DNA from 4 places in the Exiguobacterium sp. N4-1P genome. Region 4 is predicted to be linked to each of the others. Evidence: riboswitches for the same ligand, from Rfam matches in the RefSeq annotation. Region 4 holds a riboswitch; each other region holds the start of a gene.

Region 1 (8,215 bases), on a different contig from region 4:
TCACTTTAACCTTAAGATGTTAATAATCTATCAGAACGGGTAATACTCAATCATCATGAATTTCACTACTACACGGGGGTTATTCAAATGGGTACATTCATTCAAGCAGTTGACGGAACTAAAATTTATGTCGAAGATGTCGGTTCAGGACAACCGGTCGTCATGTTACACGGATGGCCAGCGAATAACAACATGTTCGAATATCAAAAGAATGCCTTGCTCGACGCCGGCTACCGTTACATCGGAGTTGATTACCGCGGCTATGGCAAATCGGATGCTCCAGCCAGCGGATATGATTATGCAACGATGGCATCTGACATCGATCAAGTCATCACGCAGCTCGAACTGAAAGACGCAGCGTTACTCGGCTTTTCAATGGGGGGCGGGATTGCGTTACGCTATCTGCTCAACCACGGATCGAGCAAAATCTCGAAATTGATTCTTGCGGGTGCTGCAGCTCCGGTCTTCACGCAACGGGAAGGGTACCCGTACGGGATGACAAAAGACGAAGTCGATGACTTGATTGCCGATACGAGAAAAGACCGTCCGGCGATGCTTGAAGGATTCGGAAAAATCTTCTTTGAACAAGACCATTCAGAACCGCTGACACAATGGTTCCACAACTTAAGTGTCGCAGCCTCTTCTCACGGCACGATTTTATCGGCAATCGCCTTGCGCGACGAAGACTTACGGAATGAATTGCCGCAGATTGACGTCGAGACGTTAATCATTCATGGCAAAAAAGATAAAGTCTGTCCGTTTGAATTTGCGGAAGAGATGCAAAAAGGAATCCCGAACTCACGCATCGAACCATTTGAAGAGAGTGGGCACGGGACGGTACTCGATGAACGCGAAAAATTCAACGACACGTTACTTGCTTTCTTAAAATAATCAAAGACACGAAACAGCCATCGTAAGTATGCGATGGCTGTTAAAGCTGTAGCTAAACGGTTATGAAGCCTGAAAATGCTATATCGAGATGCGCTTTCCTGTCTCACCTCGTATTCAAAGCGGCAATCGTTCGCAGTTCTAAGCGATTCAAGACAGATTACGCTCTAAACCGTCTGCATATTTGGATTTATCTCACGGTATTCCCTAAAAAGCGTCACGTTTCGTTGACTCCTACGGGAAAAAGTGCGTTTTTAACGCACTTTCAGAGGCAGGCAAGACCCTGCTCGTTGTCCGTTAGGATCAAGGAGCAACGGCTTGCGCCTCGCCCGAGGAAAGTAACGAAAAAAGACGCTTGATTTCCTGATAGCACGTTGTCTACAGTCTGAAACAGCCATCGCAAGTATGTGATGGCTGTTTTTGTGTCTAGATTGAGGAATGAATACCTCTCTGTTTTAGGAGGTTCCACATGCAGACACCTTAGTGCACGTTCCGCCTTGAACCGAACACCCAGTTCATTCGAAATTCGAGTTCTTATGTTGTATAACTTTTGATGAACCGGCGATCGATCCATTGTTTCAAACGCCAGCTCAAATGATTCGTCTGATAGTGTCGTCCGTAAAGCAAGGTCCCTTGCTGATGTCCCATCGAAAGAATCGTCAAGTAACGCGCTTGCGGCCGGAACGTCCGCAAACGTTCCTGATTGATGAAACGAAGAAGGTTCTCATGCAAGACCGGTGCTTGCCGGACGGCGGTTACACCGTTCTTCGGTGTGTTCGGATATGCGGCGAGCGTCGCACAGTCGCCGACGGCAAACAGAGAAGGGTCCTCTAGCGACTGGAACGTCTCGTGGACGAGCAAAAATCCGCGGTCGTCACAATAGAGGCCGGATGCCTTGAACAGATCCAGTGCTGACGCGCCACCTAAAAACAGGACGGCATCCGCTTTGAATGATTGACCCGACTGGAGCCGGACGGTTTGCTCATCAAGAGAGAGGAACCGGTCGACGATGCGTGTCACGCCCAGCGTATCCAACCGGTCAAGGATGCTTGCTTCTGCCGGGTGTCCTGCGAGGAGCGGTTCATCATGGACGAGTGTGACCGAACAACCGTCCGATTGGAATGAGGCGGCCATCTCGATTGCAGCAGCACCGCTCCCGACGATGACGGGCGACGATGCCTCTTTAAACTGACGGAGCGCCTGATCGATTTGATAATTCGGCTTGATCGTGACGCGTGACGTCGCATCTGAGACATTCCAGTCATTCGAACCGATGTTACACGATACAACATCATAGGGAATGATTTGACCCGATTGACAGAAAACTTGTTTCGTTTGCGGATCGATTCGCGTGACACGGTCCTCCATCAATGTCTTTCCGTGAAGAGAACAGAGTGCTTTGACATCGACCCGGGTCTCCTCGAGTCGATACGTGCCGTCCGCAAGACCGGAGAACATTCCTGAATAATACTGGTAACGGGACGGGTTGATGACGATCCATTCAACATCCGGATGCGTTCCTTCCTTGATACATTCTAAATGGGCATGACCTGCCCCGACTAATACGATTCGTTTCAAACCTTCACCTACTTCTTTAAATTAACTGCTTCCGAAACTATGATTCCCTGAATCCGTCTGCGTTAATCTAATGAATGTCATAGGACAATCCGAAGCAAGCTCGCCACGAGACAAACGAGACAAAAAAACACTTGATCGTGACGCGTCACGACAGGACGGACATAATACGTCCGCTCGGCCTGAAACCGACGCGCTTCCATCGCAATCGCGATTTGTTCCGAACGGATGATACTGTTCGTAAAAAGCGGTAAACTGATGGCGAAAAACGTCTGCCATGGCCAAATCGAGTGCTGTTGCCGGACACGCCGTGCTTGACGGATTGTTCTTATTTCCTGCTGAAAGATCGGAATAAAACGAATCCCTGCTAAAAAGCCGTATGCGAGACGGTCCGGAAGGCGGCACTGATGAATCAGGCTCATGACGAACCGGGTTTGGTCGGTCGTCGCGATGAACGTCAAACTGAGGAAGACGAAGGCGAGCATCCGCAGTGCAATCAACCAGGCATGACCGATACTTTCTTCCGTGACGCGAAACCAACCGAATGACCAAACTTCCGTACTGCCTTTTCCGAAGGCTGCCATCATCCAAAATGTCAGCAAGAACAAGACGAGGTAGGGGGAGACCCGTTTGGCGAGCGTCAACAGTGACCAACCGGAGCAGCCCAATCCGACCGCAGCGAGTAAAAGTAAGGCTATCGTTTCGCGTAACGTCGGTGCCGCAATCAAGAGCACCATCACGTACAGGAGGGCACCGAGCTTGAGTGCCGGATTAATACGTGCGAGCGGGGAGTCGTTTTCCTGCACGACGTTTCACCTCCTCGAGTTGCTGATACAAATACGATAACGGACGAGAGAGTTGGTTATGCTCGAGTAACGTCTCGTCTTTAAACAAAGTGTCCGGTGTGCCGTCGAACTGAAGTCGCCCGTCACCAAGGACGAGGACCCGGTCGGCATACTGGTGGACCAGCTCCATGTCATGCGTCACCATGATCAGCGTCGTCCCGTTTAATCGCGCCTGCTCGAACATCTCGATGAGTTGACTTGTCGTCTCGGCATCTTGACCGAACGTCGGTTCATCGAGTAACAGGACGTCTTTTGGTTCTAACAACATCGTTGCGACGCTGAGCCGTCGCTTTTGACCCATGCTCAGGGCGAGGGGCGACTGACGGGCGACATGGGTTAACCGGTAGGATTGCAACGCCGTTTCAATCCGCTCCGGCGTCGGTGCATCCATGCTGATTACGAGCTCGTCTTCGACCGTCTGCTTGAGAAATTGGAGCTCTGGCTGTTGAAAGACGAATCCGACGTGTCGGTAATAGCTCCGACTTTTCCATGTCCGCAGTTCTTTTTCGAACAAGCGGACCGTACCGCCTTGCGCCGGAATCAATTTCGCCAGTGTTTCGAGCAACGTGCTTTTCCCGGCACCGTTCGATCCGACGACCATGATCCATTCTCCGGCGTGTGTTGCAAGCGACAGGTTATCGACAATCACTTGCTTACGGCGTCCTAACGCGGTGCGCGTCAGCGCGAACGTCGTGTCGTGCCGAACCGGAGGACGGTTGTTAGTCACTTTTCGTAACCGCCCCGCCTGGGAAGAAGCGGGGGGCACGGTTTCCAGTTCATACGGGTAGAGGAGCGGTGTTGCAATGCCGCGTCGTTCGAGTTCAGCGCGATGCTGACCGAAGACATCAAGCGGCGGACCATCACGTAAAATCGTTCCACCGTGATCGAAGACGAGCACCCGGTCACTGAACGTCACACAGCGGTCAAGCTGATGTTCAATCAGAACGAGCGTCAACGTCCGGTCGTGATGGAGTTCCTCAATCAGCTGCATCAAAACCCGATGTCCTGCCGGATCGAGTTGCGCCGTCGGTTCGTCAAGCAATAGAATATCCGGCTCAAGGGCTAGGACGCAGGCGAGGGCGAGTCGTTGTTTCATCCCTCCTGACAGTTGCATAATCGGTGTCGTCAGCGGCACATCAAGGCCGACACGTGCCAGTACGGCGTCAACCCGGTCATCCATCTGACTGCGGTCGACTGAGCGATTTTCAAGACTAAAGGCAACTTCCGCTCCGACGGTCTGCATGCAGAACTGGTCGTCCGGATTTTGAAAAAGGATTCCGACCGTCCCATTCGTTTTGCAGTGGCCGCTGACATCGGCTTCGATCGCGTCAGGTAATAAACCGGCGAGAACATGTAAAAACGTCGTTTTCCCACTGCCGCTCGGTCCGACGAGCAACGTCGTTTCCCCTTCGTGTAGCGTCACCGTCACCTTGTGCAGGACGTTGTCATGTTGCCCCGGATAGCGGACAGACAAGTCGTTACAATGAATCATGCTGCATCCGGCTTCCGCCGCTTACGCCCGATCGCATAACCGTTCAACGTCCCTGTCTTGACGAGCGCATCGACGATGACTTTCGCAAGTAATCCACCGAGCAATGCACCGCTGACGAGTTGAAGGGAAAACGTCAACAGAAGTGTCGTCGTCGTATAGTAGGCGAAACCATTGACGACAAGACTATAGACCATACTACCGATTGCGGCGAACATTCCGGATAGAACTAACGTCATTGTGTTGAACTTCCGGTATCCGAAGAGGGCAAAAGCGATTTCGGCACCGATTCCTTGAGCGAAACCAATCAATAAGGCCGATAATCCGAAGTGACTCCCCGTGAATAATTCGACAGCCGCGGCGACGACTTCTGCAATCAGTGCTGCCCCGGGCTTTTGAATGATGTAGGCGACAAGCGGACTCGCGATGACCCAAATCCCGAACATCCAGTTCGATCCGACCGGTCCGAAGATCGCGGAAATCGGTAACCACAATGTCGACCACCCTAAGTAGAGTACCCCGCAAGCAACCGACAACATCATCATGACAATGATTTCTTTCATTTTCCAACTGTTCATGTTCCTATCTCCCTTTGGCACAACCACCAGACAAACAAAAAGACCGCCCTCTATGAAAGAGAGCGGTCGCTGAATCTGCAAACATGCAGAAAAATTGAACGAATTACCGCTCCACTTTCCTACGCTAGTATGAACTAGATCAGGTTCAAAGGGTCCGAAGTGAATCGTCTCAGCCAATGGGCTCCCCTAGTGGATGTGCATATAGTGTGTACGCTATTTACTGTACCGACTCTACCGACAGTTGTCAATACAGATAAAAACCCTCCGCGAGGGGAGGGTAAGAAAAATTATTCTTTTTCTTCCGTTTGTTCTTCAGTAGAAACTTCTTCTGTCGCTTCAGCTGGTTCTTCAGCATCTGCTTCTTCGAGATCCGCTTCAAGTGTCGATTCGACGACGGCAACGACTTGAATGTCACCTTCCGTAACGATACGGTATTCTTTTTCTTCCGGCAAATCCGAAACCGATAGAGAATCACCGAGGTTAAGATTTGTCACATCGACTTCGACGCGTTCCGGTAATTTATCTGGTGTAGCTGCAACTGTTACTTTAAAGAGTGTTTGTGAAAGATATCCACCAAGTTTTGCACCAGCCGCTTCGCCGACGAGGACGATATCTGTTTCGACTTCTGTTTCTTCATCCATTTTAACAGCGATGAATTCAACGTGCTTGATTGTTGGTGTGAAGATATCCATATCGAGTTTGTTGATCAGTGTGTTGACTTTTTTACCACCGATTTGAAGTGCAACAAGTGCATTCTCACCATGTTCGCGAACGACTTTGATCAATGCTTTTTCGTCAAAGGCAATCGGTGTACTTTCCACTTTGTAACCATACACGACACCAAGAGCTTTTCCTTCATGACGTAATTGCTTTCTAAGTGAGCGTGGGCGTACTTCGCGTTCTTCTACTTTTAATGTTACTGACATGTTCATTTCCCCCTTGAATTTGGTATAGCCCTCAAAAGGTAATGAAGAAAGGAGTGGAACGAATCGTTCCGGATCAAGACGGTGCATCGAATGCTATTTCAAATTGATTTCATAAAAATGAAGATCGAAGTGAGTGGTTAGCATTTCTCTCCCAGGTCATTACGCTGATATTGAGAAACATGTGGTTGTAAAAGCAACTCGCTGATGCGGTGCTATGATAGTTATACCCCCGTAACATTAAAAGCTAAACATCAACCGGCGAAAAAACGATAGCCAGAAACCTGTTCTCCCTAGAGCAGCAACGGTTTACATCCTATTAAGAAATCGGTGCCTTTCCTCTTATTCAAGCAATTGAACCATCTCATCGACCGATAACGCAAGTGACGCCGGTTGTTCAAGTATGTCCGTCACGAGTGTCGCTTTCCGTTCCTGCAGCTCGATGATTTTTTCTTCGATCGTGCCTTTCGTGATTAATTTAATGACTTCGACCGTCTGTGTTTGTCCCATCCGGTGTGCCCGGTCAGCCGCTTGCTGTTCGACAGCCGGATTCCACCAACTGTCATATAAGATGACAGTATCCGCCGTCGCCAGGTTCAGTCCGGTGCCGCCCGCCTTCAGTGAAATCAAAAACAGATCGACTTCGCCTGCATTAAAACGGTCGCAGCGTTCGAGACGCTCCGCAATCGGTGTATCCCCGCGCAGTTCGAAATGAGGGAGGTGCAACTCATGCAGGTCGTTCCGAATCAAATCGAGCATTTTTGTAAACTGTGAAAAAATTAAGATCCGTTTGTCTGCTGCCCGTTTTTCTTGAATCAAGGCGAGCAACCGGTCCCGTTTCGCCGACCGGCCGCGGTAGTTTTCGACGAACAACCGGGGGTCGCAACAGATTTGCCGGAGCCGGGTCAATCCGGCGAGTAACTTCATCCGTTCTTCCGGTTTTGACTGATCGAGATGCTGTAACGTCTCGAGCTGTAACTTTGCCAAGTGGGCGGCATAGAGTTTTTTCTGTGCCGCCGTCAGTTCCGTGTACTGATGGACGACTTGTTTCGCCGGCAACTGTTGCAAAACATCTTTTTTCGTCCGGCGCAGCAAAAACGGTTCGACGAATTGTTGGACGTCCCGTGCTGACCAGTCGAGAAACCGTTGCCGGTCCGGCAAGAGTGCCGGGAAGACGACGTCAAAGATTGACCAGAGATCAAGCGTCTTGTTTTCGAGCGGCGTCCCCGTCAAGGCAAACCGCCGCGTCGCCCACAGTTGTTTTAAGCTGACCGTCGTCTGCGACCGTGGATTCTTCAGATGTTGTGCTTCATCAAAAAAGATACAATCGTAATGGATCGTTTGATGATTTTTGATGTCGAGCCGGAGCGACGGGTAGGAGATGATGAGAATGACGTCGTCCGGCAAGTCTTCGAGCTGTCGTAAGCGCGACGCACGACTCCCGCTGAGCACACGGACGGTGCGTGTCGGAGCAAAGCGGTGCAGCTCTGCTGCCCAATTGTAGAGGAGTGACGCCGGGGCGACGATCAAGACACGTGCACTCGGGAGCGTTTCGATATAACCGATGGCTTGGATCGTTTTGCCGAGTCCCATCTCGTCCGCTAAGATGCCATGACAGTCGTGTGCCGCAAGACTCTTGAAGAAGCGGACGCCGTCTTGCTGATACGGCAAAAGTTGTGTCGCGAGCGGTTCCGGTAACGCCAGTCGCTCTGTTTTTCCGGCTTTCATCTCGAGCAATCGTTCCTTCAGTTGACTGTGGACCGTCAAGAAGGCAGCCGGGGTCAACAGGGCCAAGTTCGGCACGGCAGGAACGGTCAATTCCGCTTCAAGTAACGTCTGTTCCGTCGCTTCGACTTCCTGTAACAGCCGTTTGATTTGCGTGAAGGCACGGTCTTCAAGCGACAGCAATTGTCCCGA
Region 2 (8,215 bases), 310 kb from region 4:
ATCTTAAAGAAGAAGATACAATCATCAATACGTCGTCCGTGACGGCTTATCGCGGGGCACCGACGTTGATCGATTATTCGGCGACAAAAGGGGCGATTACGACGTTAACACGTTCGCTTGCATCGAGCCTCGTCGAAAAAGGCATTCGTGTCAATGCCGTCGCACCGGGTCCGATTTGGACACCGTTAATTCCGGCGACGTTCTCGAAAGAGAAGGTCGAAGCACATGGGGAAGACACGTTACTGAAGCGTCGGGGACAACCTTCAGAAAATGCTCCAGCTTATGTTTACCTCGCGTCACGCGACTCGAGTTACGTCACGGGACAAACCATCCATATCAATGGCGGCGATTATATTACATCATAAGGAGGTCTTTTTTATGAAGAAGAATCCGAACGAAGTACCGGAGCACGAACCGAATCACGAACCGAATGAAGTGCCGGGAACACCACCGTCGGAAATTCCGGACACGCCGCAAGAAGATCCAATCCGTCAGCCGGAGCCGGATACGTTCCCGGAACCGACAGAAATACCGGATGCACCACAAGAAGATCCGACACCGTATTGATGGTAGCGATGACCTAACTAGCTGATTGACACCGATTGCTTTTACTTATGGGGAGGTAACAGTATGACGAATAAAAAAGAAGAACAAATGAAGGCGCACCAAATCGATAACACGAAAAAAGCGGGACTGACGACGAATCAAGGGTTGAAAATGGCGGAAGATGAATTTTCGCTAAAGGCAGGACTACGGGGACCGACATTGATTGAAGACTTCCACTTTAGAGAGAAGATGACACACTTTGACCATGAACGGATTCCGGAACGAATCGTCCATGCTAGAGGTGTCGGGGCACATGGTGAATTTCAGGTATACGAACCGCTAGCTGAGATTACGAAAGCGGGCTTTTTGAACGATCCCTCGAAAACGACACCGGTCTTCGTCCGTTTTTCGACGGTCCAAGGGTCACGCGGTTCAGGAGATACGGTCCGTGATGTCCGTGGTTTCTCGACGAAGTTTTATACGGATGAAGGCAACTACGATTTAGTCGGGAATAACATTCCGGTATTCTTCATTCAAGATGCCATCAAGTTTCCTGATTTCGTCCATGCCGTCAAACCGGAGCCACATACGGAAGTTCCGCAAGGCGCAAGCGCGCATGATACGTTTTGGGATTTCATCGGTCAAAATCATGAGACTGCACATACGGTCATGTGGGCGATGAGTGACCGTGGAATTCCACGGAGCCTTCGGATGATGGAAGGGTTCGGCGTCCATACATTCCGACTCGTCAACGCACAAGGGAAGGCGCACTTTGTTAAGTTCCACTGGAAACCAAAACTTGGTGTTCATTCGCAAGTCTGGGATGAAGCACAAAAAGCACTTGGTAAAAATCCTGATTTCCACCGCGTTGATTTATATGAAGCAATCGATAAGGGGGATTTCCCGGAATGGGAGCTCGGACTGCAATTGATTGCGGAAGAGGATGAGTTCAAGTTCGATTTTGACATTCTCGATCCGACGAAACTATGGCCGGAGGAAGAAGTACCGGTCCGACTCGTCGGTAAAATGACATTGAACCGCAATGTCGACAATTTCTTTGCGGAAACAGAACAAGTAGCGTTCCACCCAGGACACATCGTTCCGGGAATTGATTTTTCAAATGATCCGTTGTTGCAAGGGCGGTTGTTCTCATATACGGACACACAGTTGTCCCGACTCGGAGGACCGAACTTCCATCAAATCCCGATCAATCAGCCGGTTTGTCCGTACCATAACAATCAGCGGGACGGCATGCATCAGATGGCGGTCCATAAAGGACAGACGAGCTATCACAAAAATGGTTTGAATGAAAATCAGCCTGAGCCTGTCCCGGTCGAAGAAGGCGGTTTTGAACATTACCAGGAAAAAGTCGACGGCCATAAAGTGCGTGGCCGGAGTGAAAGTTTCCTCGACTTTTATTCACAGGCGAAGCTCTTTTACAACAGCATGACTGCTGTTGAACAACAACACATTCGTGATGCCTACAGCTTCGAGCTCGGAAAGTGTGAATCTGATGTTGTCAAAACGAATGCCGTGGATTTGCTGAATCATATCGACCATGCCCTCGCGAAAGAGGTTGCGGAGAACATTGACGTTGCGGTACCGACGACGGATGAAGGGGTTCAATCAGAGAAACGCTCAGATGCCCTCAGTATGGAACATACGATTCGAAAAACGGATACGCGCAGTGTTGCTCTGTTGCTTGCAGGGGACGTGGATGCAAATCAGGTGAAGGCGTGGGTCGAAAAACTGGCGGAGCATAACATCAATTACAGCCTCGTTGGTAAAAAAGCCTATACACTAGGTGAAATGAAAGTAAAAGAAACGTATGATACGGTCGATTCAAGTTTGTTTGACGCCGCATTCTTAATCAGCGCATCTTCAAAAGTAGCGGACGACGTGCTCGAATTTATCGAGAACACGTATAAACATGCTAAACCGCTGGCGTTACATCTCCATGATGACTCAGTACTCGATAAGTGCCGTGTTGAAACGGATCAACCGGGTGTCTTCTTATTCAAAGAACATAACTTGGATCATTTTGATTCGTTCATCGAAGGCATCGCCCAAGCACGTTTTTGGGACCGGAAATAAGAATAGTCAAGGACTTCCAGCGTTGCGGGAGGTCCTTTTGACGTCGTCAAAATAACGTATGACTTCAATCATTATGTAGATAAGGCTCTTTTTTTGATGCAGACGCTTCACCCCTTTATAAAAGAATCGTATAAGCCTTTGGTAAATGACAAAATAATCAAAAAAACAGGAACTTTTTAGGTGGGTATCCGTAGAATAGGTTAAACAAAGGGGGAAGTTCGGATGGAAATCATTTTGGGGATCATTGCAGTCGGGGCAGCATTTTGGTTTTTCTTCAGTTACTTACTTGGCTTCAAAAAGAAAAATATCACGATGACGTTTGACGATCGTTTTTATACGCTCGATGAGCATGTCAAAGCAATTGAGCAGAAATTAAAGCAGGACGGAAAACAGGTCGAGTACTTAGGAAACCGCCGCTTTTTAGTAAGCGGGAAACGTTATCTTTTCGTTGAACGGACGGTTTCGATGTCTGGTGTTCCGATGCAACAAACGATTTTAGAGTTTGAAAAATAATCGAAAAAGCACGATGCCGTCCTGGAAGAAAGGGGCATCGTGCTTTTATTATGGGTATGAATAGAAGCTCAAACGTTAGTTTCCCTTTCGTACTACCAGTTACCAGTTTATAGGATGCGGGTTCATTGGATCATTATGTTCAAGTTACTTGATTATGAGCGCCGGTCGAGTCGGAAGCTGATTGCAGTCAACAACGCGGCAAGCAAAGCGACAAGTCCGCCGACGAGCGCCGTATTCATCATCGGTCCGCTCGCGTAAACGAGTCCACCGAGCGCGGAGCCGAAAGCGATCCCGACGTTACTTGCGACCGGCATCAAGGACGCAGCGAGTCCTTTTGCTTCCGGGTTGAACTTTTCCGCCAAGTCAATCAGATAGATTTGTGTCGATGTCGTCAATAAAATCGACATCAGTGACATCAAAGCGATATTGATCAGTCCGAGCGTGACGGATGACGTCGTGACATATAAGGCCGCCAAGACGAACGCTTGCACGACGAACACAAACCGTAACCGACCGATCGGATTATGACTGGCGATTTTCCCGGCCAGAATGTTACTGAAAATCGAGACGACGCCGTACGCGAGGAGGATTGGACTGATCCAGGCCCGCGGCAGCTCGAGTTCAAGTTCGAGGATCGGCACGAGGTACGTGTAGACGACATAGGTCGCACCAAATCCGAACGACGGGATGAAGAAAGCAATCATGATACGTGGGTTCGCGAGCAGGCGCAGTTGATCCTTAACGGAACTTGACGCCGTCGCCTGTTGCCGCGGGACGACTTTGAAAACGGCGAAAAAAGCAATCAGTCCGAGGGCTGTCGTCAGCCAAAACGTCGCTTCAAAACCGGCATGTTGCCCGATGAACGTGCCGATCGGGACGCCGAAGACGTTCGCGAGCGTGAAGCCGCCGAAGATGAACGACACGGCGACACCGCGTTTCGCGACCGGGACACTGTCACTCGCGACGACCATCGCAAGCGAAATCAAGACACCGGTCAGGACGGCCGTGACGATCCGTGTTGCGAGCAGTAGCGAGTAGGTGTCGGCGATGCTGCTGCAAAAGTTCAAGACGACCCAAACAAAGATCAGGCTGAGCATCAATTTGCGACGTTCGAAGCGTCCCGTGATCGACATCGTGAACGGTGTCCCGATCGCGAAGGCAATCGCAAAGGCGGAGACGAGTGCGCCGGCTTTCGCAATCGTAATTCCGAGGGCCGAAGCGATTTCTGATAAAATCCCGACAATGACGAATTCGCTTGTGCCTAAGACGAACGTCAGTAAGGAGAGGGTGGCGATTAAAAGCCAGTCCGTTTTACTTAAACGGGTAGTAGATGACATATCAATTCCTCAATTCTAGCGCTAAGCAGCGCGAAACTATCGTTTTTCAGAATAGCATGATTCGTGTGTCAGGTGAACGGGAATCGGATGGAAACGGAAAAGAAGAATTATTTTGAATAGCATGTCAATTTTCTTCAGGTGAGACTACGCTATAATGAAGGAGAGCGAAGCGAACCGAACTAAAAATCGAAAGGTAGTGAGAAAAATGCAAGCGACAATTACATGGAATCACAAGATGGGCTTTAGTGGAGTGACGGAGTCCGGACACCAACTGGCAATGGATGCAGCACCTGAAAATAACGGGGAGAACGGAGCACCACGACCAACTGAATTGTTGTTACACGCCGTCGCCGGCTGTACGGGAATGGACATCGTCTCCATTTTAGAAAAAATGCGTTTACCGTTAACCTCGTTTGAGATGGACATTGAGGGAGAACGGGCGACGGAACACCCGCGCCGCTTTACGACGATTTCGATTCATTATCGTCTCGAAGGCGACTTACCGGACGATAAAGTCCGCCGGGCCGTGTCGTTATCAAAAGATAAATACTGTTCTGTCTCGAAATCACTGAATGCTGAAATTGAAGTCTATTATTCAATCAATGGCGTCCGAAACGAGGAACCGCTTTGAAACCGATTTACCTGCTTTTAACGGCTTGCTTTTTGACGGCATGCGCGAGTGAACCAGCAACAGAACCGAAGACGAAACCGGAACCGAAGACGAGTCAGCAACAGCCGGCAGCCGACGAACCGACGGCTGCCGAACAGGCGGAGCAAGACATCAAACGTCAGCTCGCCAAACTCTCGACTGCTGAAAAGGTCGATCAATTGCTGTATATCGGGATCAGCGGGACGACGTTATCGGACGCGGACCGAAGTCTGTTAAACAATCACGCGATAGGCGGTGTCCTGTTACTCGGAGGCAATATCACGTCAGACGCCCAGCTGAAAACCTTGACGGCAGCAATCAAGGACGCACAAGCCGCCGAACCGCTCGCGTTCCTCGGTTTCGATGAAGAAGGAGGACGGGTCAGCCGTGTCCCGGATCAAACGTTTCATTTACCTCCGAGTTTGACGCTCGGTCAGAAAAACGATCCGGCATTGATGCAAAAGACCGGACAGGCATTTGGTGCGATGTCACGGTTTTATGGATTCAATATGGATTTTGCCCCGGTTCTTGATGTCAACAGCAATCCGGCGAACCCGATCATCGGGGACCGGGCACTGAGCGCTGAGCCGGATGATGTCGCCCGGCTCGGTGTCCCGTTAATGCAGGGAATCAAGTCGGAAGATGTCGTGCCGGTCATCAAACATTTTCCCGGACACGGGGATACGACCGTCGATTCGCATGTCGGCTTACCGACCGTGACGAAGACGAAAGCGCAACTCGAGCAACTGGAACTCGTCCCGTTCAAAGCGGCAATCGATGCCGGAGCGGAAATGGTGATGGTCGCACACATTTTATTCCCGGCGCTCGACCCAGACAATCCGTCGTCGTTATCAGAGCCGGTCATGCAACAACTGTTGCGTGACGAGTTGAAGTTCGATGGCGTCATCGTGACGGACGACCTCGTAATGGGTGCGATCACGAAACAATATGGTCTCGCCCAAGCTTCGCGTCTCGCCCTCGAACGTGGTGCCGACATGGCGATGTTCTCGCAAGCCGGTGCTTACACGGATGTTCATGCGGCAATTATGCAGGGGATCAAGGACAAGTCACTATCACGGGCTGACCTCGACGCGAAAGTGACACGTGTCTTACGTCTGAAACAAACGTATGATTTAGCAGACACGAAGCTGATTCCAACGCGTGAACAATTGACGGAACAGGTCAAAACGGTCACGGATTGGCTGAACTGACAAGTCAGACTAGAAATCAAGCGAGCGGTCATGGTAGACTACGAATGAACCAACCAACACTAAATAGTTCTACACTAGGGGAGTCTCGCAGCAGACTGAGACGGAAATATCCGGACCCTTTGAACCTGATCTAGTTCGTACTAGCGGAGGGAAGTGGCTTCTGATTATCATCCTGTCTCAGGTCTTACCTGGACATTTTTCGGACCACTCCATCATGTTCATGGGGTGGTCCTTTTTGTGTAGCAAGGAGGAGAAGGTATGCGTCCGAAGTTACATATTGTGACGACCGGGACAAAAGAGCTGACACATCTTCTAGAAGTCTTGCCGGCTGTTGTGCCTTATGTCGACATGATTCATATCCGGGAACCGGGTTGGTCGGCGGACCGACTCGTCCAATTGATCGAGGAGCTAGTATGCGCCGGTGTTCCACGTGAAAAACTAATCGTCCATGACCGGCTCGATGTCGCCCTCGTGACGAAGTCAAGTGTCCAGTTGACATCGCGCAGTATTCCCGTCGCTGTCGTGCGGCGTCAATTCAGCGAGCTACAAATCGGCCGATCAATCCACTCCTTGACGGAAGCGCTTGAGACGGACAGCGACTTCGTCATGTATGGTCATGTCTTTGCGACGGCGTCAAAACAGGACGTCGCCCCGCGCGGACTAGCGGCACTCGCGCAAATCGTCACGTTTTCAAAAGTCCCCGTCATCGCGATTGGCGGGATTCAGCCGGAGAATGTCGCGGGTGTCCTCGCGACCGGAGTTGCTGGCATCGCTGTGATGTCAGGGATTCTCGGTCAGGCAAATCCGGTCGAAGCAGTCCAGTCGTATCGCGAGGTGATTGATCAATGAAAGCAAAAGAGACGTTAATCGTCGGCGCAGGCGTAATCGGTTTGACACTCGCCTACGAATTGCTCAAACGAGGACAACCGGTACGCGTGCTTGAGCAAAATCGTTCCAGTGAAGGAGCGACGCGGGCAGCAGCCGGCATGCTTGCGACGGATCATGAACTGATTCCTGCCTTACATCAACTGGCAGCAGCGAGTCGACAGCTTTATCCCGACCTCGTCCGTGAGCTGTTTAATGAGACCGGCATTGATAGTGGCTATAAAGAAAACCCGTTTCGACTGATCCGTGCAGACGGGGACATCCGGTTCGCTTCAGTCGGTCAAATCGATCCCGTCCAGTTGACGCGTTCGCTCCGTCACGCGATTAAAGCCCGCGGAGGTGTGATTGAAGAACAGACAATGGTCACGGGACTGCTCCGGGCAGGGGCGACCGTCGTCGGCGTTGCGACAAGTAACGGTAAGCGCGAAGCCGGGAACGTCGTGGTCGCAAGCGGTCGGGGATCAGAAGCGTTACTCGCGACGAGTGGTGTCGAGATCGCGACGGTACCGGTCAAAGGCGAATGCCTCGCCGTCCGGCTTACGGGACATGTCTTGACCGAGACGTTGTTTAGCGACGACGTGTACCTCGTTCCGAAGTTTGACGGACGGATCATCATCGGGGCGACGGAACGGATCGGTGACGAGACGACAGGGGTCAGCGTCAGCGGGATTGAACATCTCCTGCAGGCGGCGGCGCGACTGTTCCCGGCAATCAGAGAAGCGGAAATCGTGGACATCTGGTCCGGGATTCGTCCACAAACAGCGGACGGATTGCCTTATCTCGGGCAGGTCCCGGGAGTCGGGCACCTATTCGTCGCGACCGGGCATCATCGGCACGGGATATTACTCGCCCCGATCACGGCGTCCGTCCTGGCAGACGAGGTAACGGGAATCACGCCGAAATATGAGCTTCGTCCGTTTTCATTACATGAATCGAGGAGGAACACGAATGCAACTCACCATTAATGGTCAACCGTATAC
Region 3 (8,215 bases), 960 kb from region 4:
AAGATGATAAGATGATTACGGATTACCAGAACACGCAAAAGAAATTAGCGAATGCCCAAGCAGAACTTAAAGATAAAAAAGCAAAGCTTGTGACAGAGAAAAAAGAATTAAAGCGTCAACAGGCAGAGCTCGAACAACAAATCAGTGAACGAAACAAACGCATTAAAGAACTTAAGAAGCAAAAAAAGAAATTTGAGACACAGTTGATGGACGCGAAAGAAGTTCAACAAATCTTGATTGCGCAAGAAAAAGCAATCGCGGCAGAAAAAGCGGCACGTGAACGTGAAGCACGGATTGAAAAAGAGCGCAAAGCACAAGAAGCACGAGAAGCAAAAGCCCGTGCTGAAGCTCAAGCAGCACAAGCAGCAGCCGATCAGGCAGCGGCAGAAAAGGCAGCAGTTGAGCAAGCTGCAGCAGAAAAAGCGGCAGCCGAGCAAGCTGCAAAACAAGCAGCGCGTCAAAAAGCAACAACGAATTCAACAAAACAATCAACGCCGACACCAGCGCCTGTAACACCAAAACCAGCACCAGTAGCACCGAATCCAGCTCCGGCTCCAGCTGCATCTTCAGCATTGTTCATTCATCCGACAAGTGGTGCGACTACACAAGGATACGGCTCAGCAAGTGGTGAAAATGGGTATGGATTCCATAATGGAATCGACTTTGGTGCACCGGTTGGAACACCAATTGTCGCAGCAGCAACAGGAACTGTCATTACGGCTTCTAGTAGTGGTCCTTACGGAAATCACATCATGATTGCTCACCAATTGAACGGAAAAACGTATACGACGGTTTACGCGCACATGAGTTCATTGAATGCGCGTGCAGGACAACGTGTCAGCCAGGGACAACAAATCGGTGCACTTGGTAGCACGGGTAACTCGACTGGACCACACCTACACTTCGAAATTCATGTCGGTGGGTATATCTACAGCGGAACAGGCCCTGCAAATAGTGTTAATCCTATGTCAATGTTATAAAATCGTAAAAGAACCTCTACATTGTAGAGGTTCTTTTTTATACAGTTTGAATAATTAGTTGTTATATTACAAAATAACGTTTTCATTTGAAATGTAAATGAAATTTTTCTGAAACTATTACGGTGCTATAATCAATTTCAGATAGTTTCACTACGGAACAGGACTTCAAAAATCGAATTCATACATAAGCGAGGAACTCACATATGCTAAAAAAGTTATTTTCTACCGTACTATTAGGGACGTTATTATTGACGAACACCCCAATCACTCAAGCGGCTACAATCAAAGAAAAGAAAGCAGATAATGCAGCTGAACAACGTAAACTAGAAAAATCAATCAAAAAACAAGAATCTAAAATTTCAAAAGAGCAACGTCAAATCAATGCGATTGATGCAGCAATCAATGAAAATATTTTTCGTGTCTCAGAAAAAAATAAACAGATTCGTCAGTTGAATGAACGAATTGAAGAGCTTGAGGCAGACATTATCCATTATGAAGAAATGTTAAAACGCCAGGAAGAGCTGTTAGGAGACCGCCTTCGTGTGCTTCAAGAAAATGATGGGAATTCGATTAAATGGGAAGAAGTCATTTTTGGTTCGAAAGATCTTGGCGATCTCTTTAGTCGTGTGATGGCAGGGAAAAAAATTGCTGAACAAGATGACAAGATGATTTCTGCTTACCTTGAAACGCAAAAAAAATTAGCTGATGCTAAAGCGACGCTTGTGGATAAAAAGGAAGAGCGAGTGAAAGAAAAAGAAGCCCTTTTGGTTCAAAAAAAGGAACTCAAACAGCAAATGAAAGCACGTAGTGCAACCTTAAAAAAATTACGTCAAGGTAAAACAAAATTTACGACAAAACTTCTGAATGCGAAAGAACTTCAAGCGACATTAGAAGCGCAAGAACGTGCGATTGCGGCAGCAAAGGCAGCAGCTAAAGCAGCAGCGGAAAAGGCAGCAGCTGAAAAAGCGGCAGCGGAAAAGGCGGCGGAGGCGGCGGAAAAAAACAACGCCGGGACGTCTAAGAAGGTCGTAAGTGCTACGCCAGTCGCTAGTGTTCCGAGTGGTTCGGCGCAGTTCGTTCGCCCTGCGTCAGGAAGTGTTTCACAAGGATTCGGACCAGCGAGTGGTGCGAATGGGTATACTTTCCATAATGGTGTCGACTTTAGAGGGTCAGTCGGATCATCAATCGTCGCAGCAGCTTCAGGAACGGTCATCACAGCAGGAAGCGGTGGACCGTACGGAAATCACGTGATGATTTCACATTTCTTGAATGGGAAAGTGTATACAACAGTTTACGCGCATATGAATTCATTATCAGTTCATGCTGGACAAACGGTCTCGCAAGGGCAACAAATCGGTACGCTCGGAAATACGGGAAACTCGACGGGCGCACATCTTCATTTTGAATTGCATATTGGTGGTTACCAATACAGTGCGACAGGACCAGCTAACACAGTTAATCCATTAGCATACTTATAAAAACGAGCTTCGGCTCGTTTTTTTTATGGCGCTATGCTACAGTGAAAGAGAAATTTAAATCATGAGCAACTAGGGGAGCTGGAGGAATCTGGCTGAGAGGAAAACCATTCTGTTTTCGACCCTATCACCTGATCTGGATAATACCAGCGTAGGAAAGTTGAGATTGAAGACATGAATAAGTGACCACACTCGTTGGTTTTTCATGGCGTCGTCTGCTTTTTTACAGCGGACGGCGCTTTTTTTCGTTCCGCTTTCTCCTTGTGCTCTCATAGAAAGTGAGGTCTATCGATGAAACATGTACTGACGATTGCTGGATCAGACTCTAGTGGTGGAGCTGGAATTCAAGCCGACTTAAAAACTTTTTCTGCTCTTGGGGTTTACGGTATGAGTGTAATTACTGCTATCACAGCGCAAAATACGTTAGGCGTACAAGCAGTTGAAGATGTATCACCAACGCTTGTCGAAGCCCAGTTGAACTCGATTTTTAGCGATATTCGTGTAGATGCCGTTAAAATTGGGATGGTCTCGAATGAAAAAACGATTCAAGTCATTGCCAAATGTTTGAAACATTATCAGGGACCAGTCGTCTTAGACCCCGTGATGGTCGCAAAAGGGGGGCATGCGCTGTTAAGGAAATATGCTGAACAAGCATTAATGGAGCATTTGATGCCGCTTGCAACCTTGACGACCCCGAATATTCCGGAAATGGAACGCATGTTAGGGCAAGCGATTTCGACAATTGATGAAATGAAGCTGGCGACGACGGAATTCGCACAAAAACGAGACATCGCTATCCTGTTAAAAGGCGGTCATCTTGAAAGTACGGATGCCTCGGATATTTTATACACGGAAGGGAGGCATCATCTGTTTCAGGAGGCACGATTAAAACGCCAGCATACACATGGTACTGGATGTACATTGTCTTCCGCGATTGCGGCACGTCTTGCGCTGGGAGATTCCCTGAAGGATAGCGTGATTTATGCTAAACGGTACGTAACTGAAGCAATCCGGCATGGATTTGCCTTAGGGAACGGAATCGGACCGACACATCACTTTTATGACATTTGGAGGGAAACGGATGCTTACAACCATTCATGATAAAAAACCATTAATTCATCATTTAACGAATGCGGTCACGATTAATGAGTGTGCCAATATGACCCTTGCGCTCGGGGGTTCACCTGTCATGGCGGAAGATATCCTAGAAGTCGAGGAAATGGTTGGACATGCAGATGCTGTCGTTATCAATATCGGGACATTGAACGCAGCTTCACGAGCGTCGCAATTGTTGGCAGGTCAAACGGCTAACCGATTGAAGAAACCGATTATTTTAGATCCAGTCGGAATGGGGGCGACGACACTTCGGACACAATTCACGAAAGAGTTACTCGAAGCAATTCATTTTACGGTCATTAAGGGGAACGTCTCTGAAATCAAGACGCTCATCGGTCAAGTCGGACGTTCAAAAGGAGTCGATGTCGCTTCCGGAGAGACATTAGATTTTCAAGTCGTCCATGAGTTTGCTGGACGGCTCGGGACGACTCTCGTCGTAACGGGACCGGTTGATTTCATTACAGACGGCAAGCGACAAGTAAAACTAACCGTAGGAACGCCACGACTCGGACACATTACAGGGACAGGTTGCATGACGGCATCGCTCATCGGAACCCTACTTGGAGCAGGGTATGATGCATTCGAAGCAGCGACCTATGGGACGTATTTAATGGGAAAAGCGGGTGAAGTCGCAGATGAAGCAGCGGGACTTGGTGATTTCCGGATGGGGTTGTTCAACGCAATCAGCTTGACTACAGAAGAAAGTTTGAAAGGGGTATTGACCAGTGGAGAATGATTACACGGTTTATGCGGTAACAGATCGGCGCTTTCACCCGGACGTTGCCTTGATTGATGCGGTCGAAGCAGCAATAAAAGGTGGCGCGACGATGGTCCAGCTTCGTGAAAAGCAGGCGCAAGGGAAAGAATTTCTCGAACAAGCGAGTGACTTGAAGAAAATGATGTCTCGTTACGGCGTCCCACTCATCATCAATGACCGGATTGATATCGCACAAATCGTCGGTGCAGGTCTGCATATCGGGCAAGAGGACATCCCTTTGAAGGAAGCACGTAAGCTGTTACCGGAAGCCACGATTGGGGTTTCTGTTTCCACCGTTGAACAGGCAATCGAAGCAGAGCAAGACGGGGCAACTTATCTTGGCGTAGGGTCGCTCTATCCAACGGCGACAAAAGACGATGCGAGTCAGATGACAAACGAAACACTCCGGGCGATTCGCCGGGCTGTTTCCCTTCCTCTCGTCGGGATTGGTGGAATCACACATCATGTGGTGCCCGACTTATTCGAGATGCTTGAAGGATATGCCGTCGTCTCTGCCTTATTCGCAGCACCAGATATTGAACGTGCGGCACGAGAGTTCAAAGAGGCGGTTCAGACTGCGCGTCAAATAGTATCAGACCGGGTATAATCACTGAAGAGGTGATGTACGTGAAATGGCAAGTCATTCGCTTTCGGGGAGGCTGGATTCGGTATCGAATCGAACCACAAATCATTCGAATCGACAACCGTGGAAAGTATCATTTAGGTTGGAAATTGTTTCCCTATCCGAATCGTTATGCATTTGAATTGGCGGTTTTGTTAAAAAACAAACACCAACAACGATATAAACGGCCGCTGTTGATTAAAACGGCATCCATCGCTACGGAAATCTGGGGCCATACACACCTCGATTTATTTTATCGAGTGATGTTACAAGTACCGTTACCACGCTTCCTATCGAATCGATATAAGGAGCGATTGCGAAATACAAGTATCATCGATATCGGTGTACGGGCTGTCGATACTAATCGAATCGTTTGGGATATCGGGAATCGATTAGGGGGATGGGCAGTTTTTCGTACAATCCAAAAAAAACATCGGAAATGAATCTTCACCTCGCGAATCATCGTAGTCATCTTACTTGCATTTGTTGTTTTAGGATGGTGCAATAGTTTGGAGGAGAGGTGAAGACAGTGGAGGCACCACGCTGTGAGACGATTGCGATCGATAAAAAACGTGCTACTGAAATTGGTCATGCCGTTGAGAAAATCCCGACGCTTGAGATTGGGAAATTGTTTAAAGTGTTATCGGACGCAACGCGTCTACGAATCGCTTATGCATTGACGGTCGAGCGAGAACTTTGTGTTTGTGACGTATCGGCATCAGTTGATTGTTCGATTGCGACGGCTTCGCATCACTTAAGAACGTTATTGAAACAAGGTCTCGTCAAATATCGTAAAGAAGGAAAAGTTGTCTATTATTCACTTGATGACCATCATGTCTCGTCGTTAGTTCATTTGGCAATGGAGCATGTGAATGAAGGAAAGGCTTCTTCTTGAGAAAAATATAAAAAACGCACCGCAGTCCGATAAAGAACTGCGGTGCGTTTTTTAGCTTTTTCACGAAGCTAATCGTATGAAACAACAGATTATTTGATTCGATGGAAGAACGTGATGGTCACACTGATGAGTAGAAAGGCTAAAATGGATAGACTAAAGCACATCCGTTTATAGGATGCTGTCACGAGCGCCGTATTTTCGAGTTCTTGATCTAATTCGGTATACAATTGATCTTTAACTTGAGCAAGATCTTCAAGAATGGTCTGCGTGGTCTGCGTCGATTGTTTCGCTAAAGCGGTAGCTGCCTGTGAACCGTTTGTTTCATAAAGGCTGAAAACGGTTTCGATTTCTTTTTCCCATGCATTGTTACGGACCAATAAATCTTTAATCGGTACAGGTGTTTCGTTCGAAGCATTGAGCACACGGCGTAAATCATGAATTTTGGTCGTGCAGAAGTAGTATTGTTCAATGTAGCGGTCGTCTTCATAGAGCAATAGGCCGCGAACGGCATTTGCCCGATCCCGATTGTATTCGACGAGTTGGTCGACCTGTTTAATCATCGGGATGTTATGGGCGTGCATCTCTTCTGTCATTTTTGAAATGGTACGATAACCTGTCAAGGCATAGATGAGAGGAATCGAAGCGAACAAACTGACTAAAAGAATGAGAGAGATGCGGTAGCGCCAAAGTTTATTCATGCAATCATTCCTTCGTAAGCTAACTGGTAATGTCATTAGCTTAACCACTAATTCCCAAAAAGTGAAGAGTTATCTATTTTTTAGGGGAACATCTTTTGGTTACGGGGATCCAATCGTTTTATATTTTGAGATGAAACCTGAAGCGATACCAAACGTAGACGTATATGATGGGTCAGCCTTCGTTTACAAAAAACAACCCACCTCATGACAGGGGGTGTCGTTTCATCGTGTGCGGTTCATTTAAAAAGAGTAGGAATGTTCTTTGTAATTTCCGAAGACGGTATGAATCTCAGAGAAGGTGACGAAGGCATTAGGTTCGACAGAAGAAACAATTTCCTGAAGACGAACGATTTCATTATTCTGTACGACGACATAAACCATCTTCTTTGTCCGGTTGGAATAGCCACCGCGCGCATCGAGAATCGTGACACCACGACCAAGTTCTTTTGTGATGACGTCGTTGATTTCATCTGCTTTTTCACAAATGATAATACATTGTTTAGAAGCAGAGTAAAAACTATAGACCGTTTGCAACGCCTTGGCGCGAACGAAGCTCATAATTAATGCATACATAACATGTTTTAAGTCGAAGACTAGCCAAACTAAGATATAGATCACTAAATCCTGCATTAAAAAAATACGCGGGAGCGGCCAGTTATGAAAGCGGGCATAAAAGAACTTTCCGAGGATGTCGAGTCCACCTGTCGAAGCGCCGCCAAAGAAGATTAATGCCATTGCGAGTCCGGAAACTAACCCTGCAAAAATGGAGGCGACGAGAGGATCGTTTAATGACTCAGGAACCACTTGTGTTGGAATCCAATCAATTAAAAATGAAGAAATAAGGACGATAATTCCTGAAAGTAGCATGAATCGTTTTCTTAAGAAGCGAAAACCAAGTAAGAAAAGCGGGATATTCAAGACAAGTTGGGTCAGTCCGATAGGCGTATTGAACAACTCTTGGAAAATAAGTGTGATTCCCATGATGCCGCCAGATCCAATGTCATTTGGAGATAATAAAAGGCTGATATAAAGGGAGTAAAGAAGTGTACCGATTAAAAGGAAACTGATTTTTTCTGTTCGTTTTTTCTTGCTCGTTTGTTTAGTCTTCATTGTGATTGATGAGAAATCCTCATGCTCCTCCTTTGTAAAGTATCTGCCTGCAAGAGTACGCCTATATAGCATTAAATTCAACCCCTCAACTGAAAAATATCGTAAAAAAAATGTGACGCGGGTCGAAAGGAATTGAGTGAATTGAAAAAAATCCTTTTATTTTTATGCTGTGCGCTCATTGGATTAAGCGCAGGTTCCGTTTTTATGTTGCATTACTCGAGGGAATCCCCTGACAATAAGTGGCGTGATGGAGCACTGGTCACCAGATATGTCGGAACATCGGTTACAAATACAAATGCAATGACAGGATTTATTGAACGATTTCCATTTTCAGACGCACTTAAACAAGTAAAGATTGAAGGGACTACCGTCTCCTTACGTTATGAAGTGACGGGTAAATCCAGAAAAGAATGGGTCGGGACAAATCATGAATGGATTGATCCGTCTACACCCTCTTTTATCAAAAGTCGATTTTCGCAACTCGTCATGCACCATACGCTGGCTCTTTTTTTAGCGATTCCTAATGTAATGACAGTTGAAATTCAATATACGGATCCTGTAT
Region 4 (8,215 bases):
CAACAGTTGCCGGCGAAACAAGTCGTCCATCAGTACACGGAACTGACGGCGGCACAGAAAAAACTCTATGCCGCCCACTTGGCAAAGTTACAGCTCGAGACGTTACAGCATCTCGATCAGTCAAAACCGGAAGAACGGATGAAGTTACTCGCCGGATTGACCCGGCTCCGGCAAATCTGTTGCGACCCCCGGTTGTTCGTCGAAAACTACCGCGGCCGGTCGGCGAAACGGGACCGGTTGCTCGCCTTGATTCAAGAAAAACGGGCAGCAGACAAACGGATCTTAATTTTTTCACAGTTTACAAAAATGCTCGATTTGATTCGGAACGACCTGCATGAGTTGCACCTCCCTCATTTCGAACTGCGCGGGGATACACCGATTGCGGAGCGTCTCGAACGCTGCGACCGTTTTAATGCAGGCGAAGTCGATCTGTTTTTGATTTCACTGAAGGCGGGCGGCACCGGACTGAACCTGGCGACGGCGGATACTGTCATCTTATATGACAGTTGGTGGAATCCGGCTGTCGAACAGCAAGCGGCTGACCGGGCACACCGGATGGGACAAACACAGACGGTCGAAGTCATTAAATTAATCACGAAAGGCACGATCGAAGAAAAAATCATCGAGCTGCAGGAACGGAAAGCGACACTCGTGACGGACATACTTGAACAACCGGCGTCACTTGCGTTATCGGTCGATGAGATGGTTCAATTGCTTGAATAAGAGGAAAGGCACCGATTTCTTAATAGGATGTAAACCGTTGCTGCTCTAGGGAGAACAGGTTTCTGGCTATCGTTTTTTCGCCGGTTGATGTTTAGCTTTTAATGTTACGGGGGTATAACTATCATAGCACCGCATCAGCGAGTTGCTTTTACAACCACATGTTTCTCAATATCAGCGTAATGACCTGGGAGAGAAATGCTAACCACTCACTTCGATCTTCATTTTTATGAAATCAATTTGAAATAGCATTCGATGCACCGTCTTGATCCGGAACGATTCGTTCCACTCCTTTCTTCATTACCTTTTGAGGGCTATACCAAATTCAAGGGGGAAATGAACATGTCAGTAACATTAAAAGTAGAAGAACGCGAAGTACGCCCACGCTCACTTAGAAAGCAATTACGTCATGAAGGAAAAGCTCTTGGTGTCGTGTATGGTTACAAAGTGGAAAGTACACCGATTGCCTTTGACGAAAAAGCATTGATCAAAGTCGTTCGCGAACATGGTGAGAATGCACTTGTTGCACTTCAAATCGGTGGTAAAAAAGTCAACACACTGATCAACAAACTCGATATGGATATCTTCACACCAACAATCAAGCACGTTGAATTCATCGCTGTTAAAATGGATGAAGAAACAGAAGTCGAAACAGATATCGTCCTCGTCGGCGAAGCGGCTGGTGCAAAACTTGGTGGATATCTTTCACAAACACTCTTTAAAGTAACAGTTGCAGCTACACCAGATAAATTACCGGAACGCGTCGAAGTCGATGTGACAAATCTTAACCTCGGTGATTCTCTATCGGTTTCGGATTTGCCGGAAGAAAAAGAATACCGTATCGTTACGGAAGGTGACATTCAAGTCGTTGCCGTCGTCGAATCGACACTTGAAGCGGATCTCGAAGAAGCAGATGCTGAAGAACCAGCTGAAGCGACAGAAGAAGTTTCTACTGAAGAACAAACGGAAGAAAAAGAATAATTTTTCTTACCCTCCCCTCGCGGAGGGTTTTTATCTGTATTGACAACTGTCGGTAGAGTCGGTACAGTAAATAGCGTACACACTATATGCACATCCACTAGGGGAGCCCATTGGCTGAGACGATTCACTTCGGACCCTTTGAACCTGATCTAGTTCATACTAGCGTAGGAAAGTGGAGCGGTAATTCGTTCAATTTTTCTGCATGTTTGCAGATTCAGCGACCGCTCTCTTTCATAGAGGGCGGTCTTTTTGTTTGTCTGGTGGTTGTGCCAAAGGGAGATAGGAACATGAACAGTTGGAAAATGAAAGAAATCATTGTCATGATGATGTTGTCGGTTGCTTGCGGGGTACTCTACTTAGGGTGGTCGACATTGTGGTTACCGATTTCCGCGATCTTCGGACCGGTCGGATCGAACTGGATGTTCGGGATTTGGGTCATCGCGAGTCCGCTTGTCGCCTACATCATTCAAAAGCCCGGGGCAGCACTGATTGCAGAAGTCGTCGCCGCGGCTGTCGAATTATTCACGGGGAGTCACTTCGGATTATCGGCCTTATTGATTGGTTTCGCTCAAGGAATCGGTGCCGAAATCGCTTTTGCCCTCTTCGGATACCGGAAGTTCAACACAATGACGTTAGTTCTATCCGGAATGTTCGCCGCAATCGGTAGTATGGTCTATAGTCTTGTCGTCAATGGTTTCGCCTACTATACGACGACGACACTTCTGTTGACGTTTTCCCTTCAACTCGTCAGCGGTGCATTGCTCGGTGGATTACTTGCGAAAGTCATCGTCGATGCGCTCGTCAAGACAGGGACGTTGAACGGTTATGCGATCGGGCGTAAGCGGCGGAAGCCGGATGCAGCATGATTCATTGTAACGACTTGTCTGTCCGCTATCCGGGGCAACATGACAACGTCCTGCACAAGGTGACGGTGACGCTACACGAAGGGGAAACGACGTTGCTCGTCGGACCGAGCGGCAGTGGGAAAACGACGTTTTTACATGTTCTCGCCGGTTTATTACCTGACGCGATCGAAGCCGATGTCAGCGGCCACTGCAAAACGAATGGGACGGTCGGAATCCTTTTTCAAAATCCGGACGACCAGTTCTGCATGCAGACCGTCGGAGCGGAAGTTGCCTTTAGTCTTGAAAATCGCTCAGTCGACCGCAGTCAGATGGATGACCGGGTTGACGCCGTACTGGCACGTGTCGGCCTTGATGTGCCGCTGACGACACCGATTATGCAACTGTCAGGAGGGATGAAACAACGACTCGCCCTCGCCTGCGTCCTAGCCCTTGAGCCGGATATTCTATTGCTTGACGAACCGACGGCGCAACTCGATCCGGCAGGACATCGGGTTTTGATGCAGCTGATTGAGGAACTCCATCACGACCGGACGTTGACGCTCGTTCTGATTGAACATCAGCTTGACCGCTGTGTGACGTTCAGTGACCGGGTGCTCGTCTTCGATCACGGTGGAACGATTTTACGTGATGGTCCGCCGCTTGATGTCTTCGGTCAGCATCGCGCTGAACTCGAACGACGCGGCATTGCAACACCGCTCCTCTACCCGTATGAACTGGAAACCGTGCCCCCCGCTTCTTCCCAGGCGGGGCGGTTACGAAAAGTGACTAACAACCGTCCTCCGGTTCGGCACGACACGACGTTCGCGCTGACGCGCACCGCGTTAGGACGCCGTAAGCAAGTGATTGTCGATAACCTGTCGCTTGCAACACACGCCGGAGAATGGATCATGGTCGTCGGATCGAACGGTGCCGGGAAAAGCACGTTGCTCGAAACACTGGCGAAATTGATTCCGGCGCAAGGCGGTACGGTCCGCTTGTTCGAAAAAGAACTGCGGACATGGAAAAGTCGGAGCTATTACCGACACGTCGGATTCGTCTTTCAACAGCCAGAGCTCCAATTTCTCAAGCAGACGGTCGAAGACGAGCTCGTAATCAGCATGGATGCACCGACGCCGGAGCGGATTGAAACGGCGTTGCAATCCTACCGGTTAACCCATGTCGCCCGTCAGTCGCCCCTCGCCCTGAGCATGGGTCAAAAGCGACGGCTCAGCGTCGCAACGATGTTGTTAGAACCAAAAGACGTCCTGTTACTCGATGAACCGACGTTCGGTCAAGATGCCGAGACGACAAGTCAACTCATCGAGATGTTCGAGCAGGCGCGATTAAACGGGACGACGCTGATCATGGTGACGCATGACATGGAGCTGGTCCACCAGTATGCCGACCGGGTCCTCGTCCTTGGTGACGGGCGACTTCAGTTCGACGGCACACCGGACACTTTGTTTAAAGACGAGACGTTACTCGAGCATAACCAACTCTCTCGTCCGTTATCGTATTTGTATCAGCAACTCGAGGAGGTGAAACGTCGTGCAGGAAAACGACTCCCCGCTCGCACGTATTAATCCGGCACTCAAGCTCGGTGCCCTCCTGTACGTGATGGTGCTCTTGATTGCGGCACCGACGTTACGCGAAACGATAGCCTTACTTTTACTCGCTGCGGTCGGATTGGGCTGCTCCGGTTGGTCACTGTTGACGCTCGCCAAACGGGTCTCCCCCTACCTCGTCTTGTTCTTGCTGACATTTTGGATGATGGCAGCCTTCGGAAAAGGCAGTACGGAAGTTTGGTCATTCGGTTGGTTTCGCGTCACGGAAGAAAGTATCGGTCATGCCTGGTTGATTGCACTGCGGATGCTCGCCTTCGTCTTCCTCAGTTTGACGTTCATCGCGACGACCGACCAAACCCGGTTCGTCATGAGCCTGATTCATCAGTGCCGCCTTCCGGACCGTCTCGCATACGGCTTTTTAGCAGGGATTCGTTTTATTCCGATCTTTCAGCAGGAAATAAGAACAATCCGTCAAGCACGGCGTGTCCGGCAACAGCACTCGATTTGGCCATGGCAGACGTTTTTCGCCATCAGTTTACCGCTTTTTACGAACAGTATCATCCGTTCGGAACAAATCGCGATTGCGATGGAAGCGCGTCGGTTTCAGGCCGAGCGGACGTATTATGTCCGTCCTGTCGTGACGCGTCACGATCAAGTGTTTTTTTGTCTCGTTTGTCTCGTGGCGAGCTTGCTTCGGATTGTCCTATGACATTCATTAGATTAACGCAGACGGATTCAGGGAATCATAGTTTCGGAAGCAGTTAATTTAAAGAAGTAGGTGAAGGTTTGAAACGAATCGTATTAGTCGGGGCAGGTCATGCCCATTTAGAATGTATCAAGGAAGGAACGCATCCGGATGTTGAATGGATCGTCATCAACCCGTCCCGTTACCAGTATTATTCAGGAATGTTCTCCGGTCTTGCGGACGGCACGTATCGACTCGAGGAGACCCGGGTCGATGTCAAAGCACTCTGTTCTCTTCACGGAAAGACATTGATGGAGGACCGTGTCACGCGAATCGATCCGCAAACGAAACAAGTTTTCTGTCAATCGGGTCAAATCATTCCCTATGATGTTGTATCGTGTAACATCGGTTCGAATGACTGGAATGTCTCAGATGCGACGTCACGCGTCACGATCAAGCCGAATTATCAAATCGATCAGGCGCTCCGTCAGTTTAAAGAGGCATCGTCGCCCGTCATCGTCGGGAGCGGTGCTGCTGCAATCGAGATGGCCGCCTCATTCCAATCGGACGGTTGTTCGGTCACACTCGTCCATGATGAACCGCTCCTCGCAGGACACCCGGCAGAAGCAAGCATCCTTGACCGGTTGGATACGCTGGGCGTGACACGCATCGTCGACCGGTTCCTCTCTCTTGATGAGCAAACCGTCCGGCTCCAGTCGGGTCAATCATTCAAAGCGGATGCCGTCCTGTTTTTAGGTGGCGCGTCAGCACTGGATCTGTTCAAGGCATCCGGCCTCTATTGTGACGACCGCGGATTTTTGCTCGTCCACGAGACGTTCCAGTCGCTAGAGGACCCTTCTCTGTTTGCCGTCGGCGACTGTGCGACGCTCGCCGCATATCCGAACACACCGAAGAACGGTGTAACCGCCGTCCGGCAAGCACCGGTCTTGCATGAGAACCTTCTTCGTTTCATCAATCAGGAACGTTTGCGGACGTTCCGGCCGCAAGCGCGTTACTTGACGATTCTTTCGATGGGACATCAGCAAGGGACCTTGCTTTACGGACGACACTATCAGACGAATCATTTGAGCTGGCGTTTGAAACAATGGATCGATCGCCGGTTCATCAAAAGTTATACAACATAAGAACTCGAATTTCGAATGAACTGGGTGTTCGGTTCAAGGCGGAACGTGCACTAAGGTGTCTGCATGTGGAACCTCCTAAAACAGAGAGGTATTCATTCCTCAATCTAGACACAAAAACAGCCATCACATACTTGCGATGGCTGTTTCAGACTGTAGACAACGTGCTATCAGGAAATCAAGCGTCTTTTTTCGTTACTTTCCTCGGGCGAGGCGCAAGCCGTTGCTCCTTGATCCTAACGGACAACGAGCAGGGTCTTGCCTGCCTCTGAAAGTGCGTTAAAAACGCACTTTTTCCCGTAGGAGTCAACGAAACGTGACGCTTTTTAGGGAATACCGTGAGATAAATCCAAATATGCAGACGGTTTAGAGCGTAATCTGTCTTGAATCGCTTAGAACTGCGAACGATTGCCGCTTTGAATACGAGGTGAGACAGGAAAGCGCATCTCGATATAGCATTTTCAGGCTTCATAACCGTTTAGCTACAGCTTTAACAGCCATCGCATACTTACGATGGCTGTTTCGTGTCTTTGATTATTTTAAGAAAGCAAGTAACGTGTCGTTGAATTTTTCGCGTTCATCGAGTACCGTCCCGTGCCCACTCTCTTCAAATGGTTCGATGCGTGAGTTCGGGATTCCTTTTTGCATCTCTTCCGCAAATTCAAACGGACAGACTTTATCTTTTTTGCCATGAATGATTAACGTCTCGACGTCAATCTGCGGCAATTCATTCCGTAAGTCTTCGTCGCGCAAGGCGATTGCCGATAAAATCGTGCCGTGAGAAGAGGCTGCGACACTTAAGTTGTGGAACCATTGTGTCAGCGGTTCTGAATGGTCTTGTTCAAAGAAGATTTTTCCGAATCCTTCAAGCATCGCCGGACGGTCTTTTCTCGTATCGGCAATCAAGTCATCGACTTCGTCTTTTGTCATCCCGTACGGGTACCCTTCCCGTTGCGTGAAGACCGGAGCTGCAGCACCCGCAAGAATCAATTTCGAGATTTTGCTCGATCCGTGGTTGAGCAGATAGCGTAACGCAATCCCGCCCCCCATTGAAAAGCCGAGTAACGCTGCGTCTTTCAGTTCGAGCTGCGTGATGACTTGATCGATGTCAGATGCCATCGTTGCATAATCATATCCGCTGGCTGGAGCATCCGATTTGCCATAGCCGCGGTAATCAACTCCGATGTAACGGTAGCCGGCGTCGAGCAAGGCATTCTTTTGATATTCGAACATGTTGTTATTCGCTGGCCATCCGTGTAACATGACGACCGGTTGTCCTGAACCGACATCTTCGACATAAATTTTAGTTCCGTCAACTGCTTGAATGAATGTACCCATTTGAATAACCCCCGTGTAGTAGTGAAATTCATGATGATTGAGTATTACCCGTTCTGATAGATTATTAACATCTTAAGGTTAAAGTGAAATGAAAAATAGATAAAATATGGAAAAATATATGGTAAAATAAGTAGAAAACGACGGGGAGGGATTGTCATTAAATCATGGTCACTGGCATTAGGACTGGCCTGCAGTCTCGTCTTGACCGGGTGCGGTCAAGAACGTTTATTGAAGCTTGAGTCCGTACCGGCGTACTGGTCAGTCGAACGTTTTACCGATCATCAATTCGTAGACGATGTATCGACGAAAGAGAAAAAACAATTGTTAAAAACGTGCAAGAATAAAAAGACGACGGCACTGCCCTCATCCTACCGGATCCTTAATACATATGAGATGTACTTTTCCTTAAAAACGCTTGAAATGTATGGAGCTCAAACCGAGGTCTTTTATCTCGCTGAAAAAGAAAACCTGTACCTCGCCTGCCGGTCGCGGGATACGCATCAATTAAAAATTCATCCGGTCGAAGCGAAAGACCATCCGTGGGTGAAGGTAGAACAAGGAACGGACAAAACGCCCTTGCAGACGCCGACATTTTTCCCGGTGACGGAAAAACAACGGACACGCCATGCGGATCAAAATCGTGAAGCGAAAACAGAGGGTGATTTCAGCCGTCGTCTCGCACCCTTCCATAACTTACATATGCCGATTGCAGGACAAATACTCGTCATCCTGACAGAGAACAACAAAGAGCACGTGCTCGTCGATGTCCCGACTTCGTTCATCAACCAGACGACAGACTTTTATTTGACGACGCGTCCGAGCGGGAACGGAGCAAATGCGACATATCATTCGATTACTTTCGAAAGTCCCGGTTGGTACCTGCAGGACCGGATCGTAATGACGACATATGATCAGGAAAAAGTCGACATGACGTATCAT

The links. A riboswitch is a leader RNA that binds a small molecule or an ion and turns the genes downstream of it on or off. The one in region 4 is predicted to bind thiamine pyrophosphate.
Region 1: linked by a shared signal. The riboswitch ahead of A0126_RS18105 (ECF transporter S component) and the one ahead of A0126_RS07835 (ECF transporter S component) in region 4 are both predicted to bind thiamine pyrophosphate.
Region 2: linked by a shared signal. The riboswitch ahead of A0126_RS05965 (thiamine phosphate synthase) and the one ahead of A0126_RS07835 (ECF transporter S component) in region 4 are both predicted to bind thiamine pyrophosphate.
Region 3: linked by a shared signal. The riboswitch ahead of thiD (bifunctional hydroxymethylpyrimidine kinase/phosphomethylpyrimidine kinase) and the one ahead of A0126_RS07835 (ECF transporter S component) in region 4 are both predicted to bind thiamine pyrophosphate.

The regions. Positions count from the first base shown of each region.
Region 1 is NZ_CP022238.1:288,955-297,169, forward strand. It holds gene A0126_RS18085 (alpha/beta fold hydrolase) at 88-891, shown strand; gene A0126_RS18090 (NAD(P)/FAD-dependent oxidoreductase) at 1,423-2,466, opposite strand; gene A0126_RS18095 (energy-coupling factor transporter transmembrane component T family protein) at 2,544-3,269, opposite strand; gene A0126_RS18100 (ABC transporter ATP-binding protein) at 3,235-4,800, opposite strand; gene A0126_RS18105 (ECF transporter S component) at 4,797-5,375, opposite strand; TPP riboswitch at 5,475-5,573, opposite strand; gene A0126_RS18110 (50S ribosomal protein L25/general stress protein Ctc) at 5,663-6,301, opposite strand; gene A0126_RS18115 (DEAD/DEAH box helicase) at 6,641-8,215, opposite strand, start outside.
Region 2 is NZ_CP022236.1:1,169,913-1,178,127, forward strand. It holds gene A0126_RS05930 (SDR family oxidoreductase) at 1-365, shown strand, start outside; gene A0126_RS05935 (hypothetical protein) at 379-567, shown strand; gene A0126_RS05940 (catalase) at 631-2,640, shown strand; gene A0126_RS05945 (hypothetical protein) at 2,863-3,153, shown strand; gene A0126_RS05950 (MFS transporter) at 3,306-4,490, opposite strand; gene A0126_RS05955 (OsmC family protein) at 4,696-5,121, shown strand; gene nagZ (beta-N-acetylhexosaminidase) at 5,118-6,350, shown strand; TPP riboswitch at 6,417-6,519, shown strand; gene A0126_RS05965 (thiamine phosphate synthase) at 6,609-7,199, shown strand; gene A0126_RS05970 (NAD(P)/FAD-dependent oxidoreductase) at 7,196-8,200, shown strand; gene thiS (sulfur carrier protein ThiS) at 8,184-8,215, shown strand, end outside.
Region 3 is NZ_CP022236.1:519,852-528,066, forward strand. It holds gene A0126_RS02670 (murein hydrolase activator EnvC family protein) at 1-980, shown strand, start outside; gene A0126_RS02675 (murein hydrolase activator EnvC family protein) at 1,184-2,458, shown strand; TPP riboswitch at 2,520-2,630, shown strand; gene thiD (bifunctional hydroxymethylpyrimidine kinase/phosphomethylpyrimidine kinase) at 2,747-3,556, shown strand; gene thiM (hydroxyethylthiazole kinase) at 3,537-4,307, shown strand; gene thiE (thiamine phosphate synthase) at 4,297-4,935, shown strand; gene A0126_RS02695 (hypothetical protein) at 4,956-5,393, shown strand; gene A0126_RS02700 (ArsR/SmtB family transcription factor) at 5,480-5,845, shown strand; gene A0126_RS02705 (CHASE3 domain-containing protein) at 5,935-6,543, opposite strand; gene A0126_RS02710 (YitT family protein) at 6,784-7,653, opposite strand; gene A0126_RS02715 (hypothetical protein) at 7,786-8,215, shown strand, end outside.
Region 4 is NZ_CP022236.1:1,478,760-1,486,974, reverse strand. It holds gene A0126_RS07845 (DEAD/DEAH box helicase) at 1-723, shown strand, start outside; gene A0126_RS07840 (50S ribosomal protein L25/general stress protein Ctc) at 1,063-1,701, shown strand; TPP riboswitch at 1,791-1,889, shown strand; gene A0126_RS07835 (ECF transporter S component) at 1,989-2,567, shown strand; gene A0126_RS07830 (ABC transporter ATP-binding protein) at 2,564-4,129, shown strand; gene A0126_RS07825 (energy-coupling factor transporter transmembrane component T family protein) at 4,095-4,820, shown strand; gene A0126_RS07820 (NAD(P)/FAD-dependent oxidoreductase) at 4,898-5,941, shown strand; gene A0126_RS07815 (alpha/beta fold hydrolase) at 6,473-7,276, opposite strand; gene A0126_RS07810 (hypothetical protein) at 7,478-8,215, shown strand, end outside.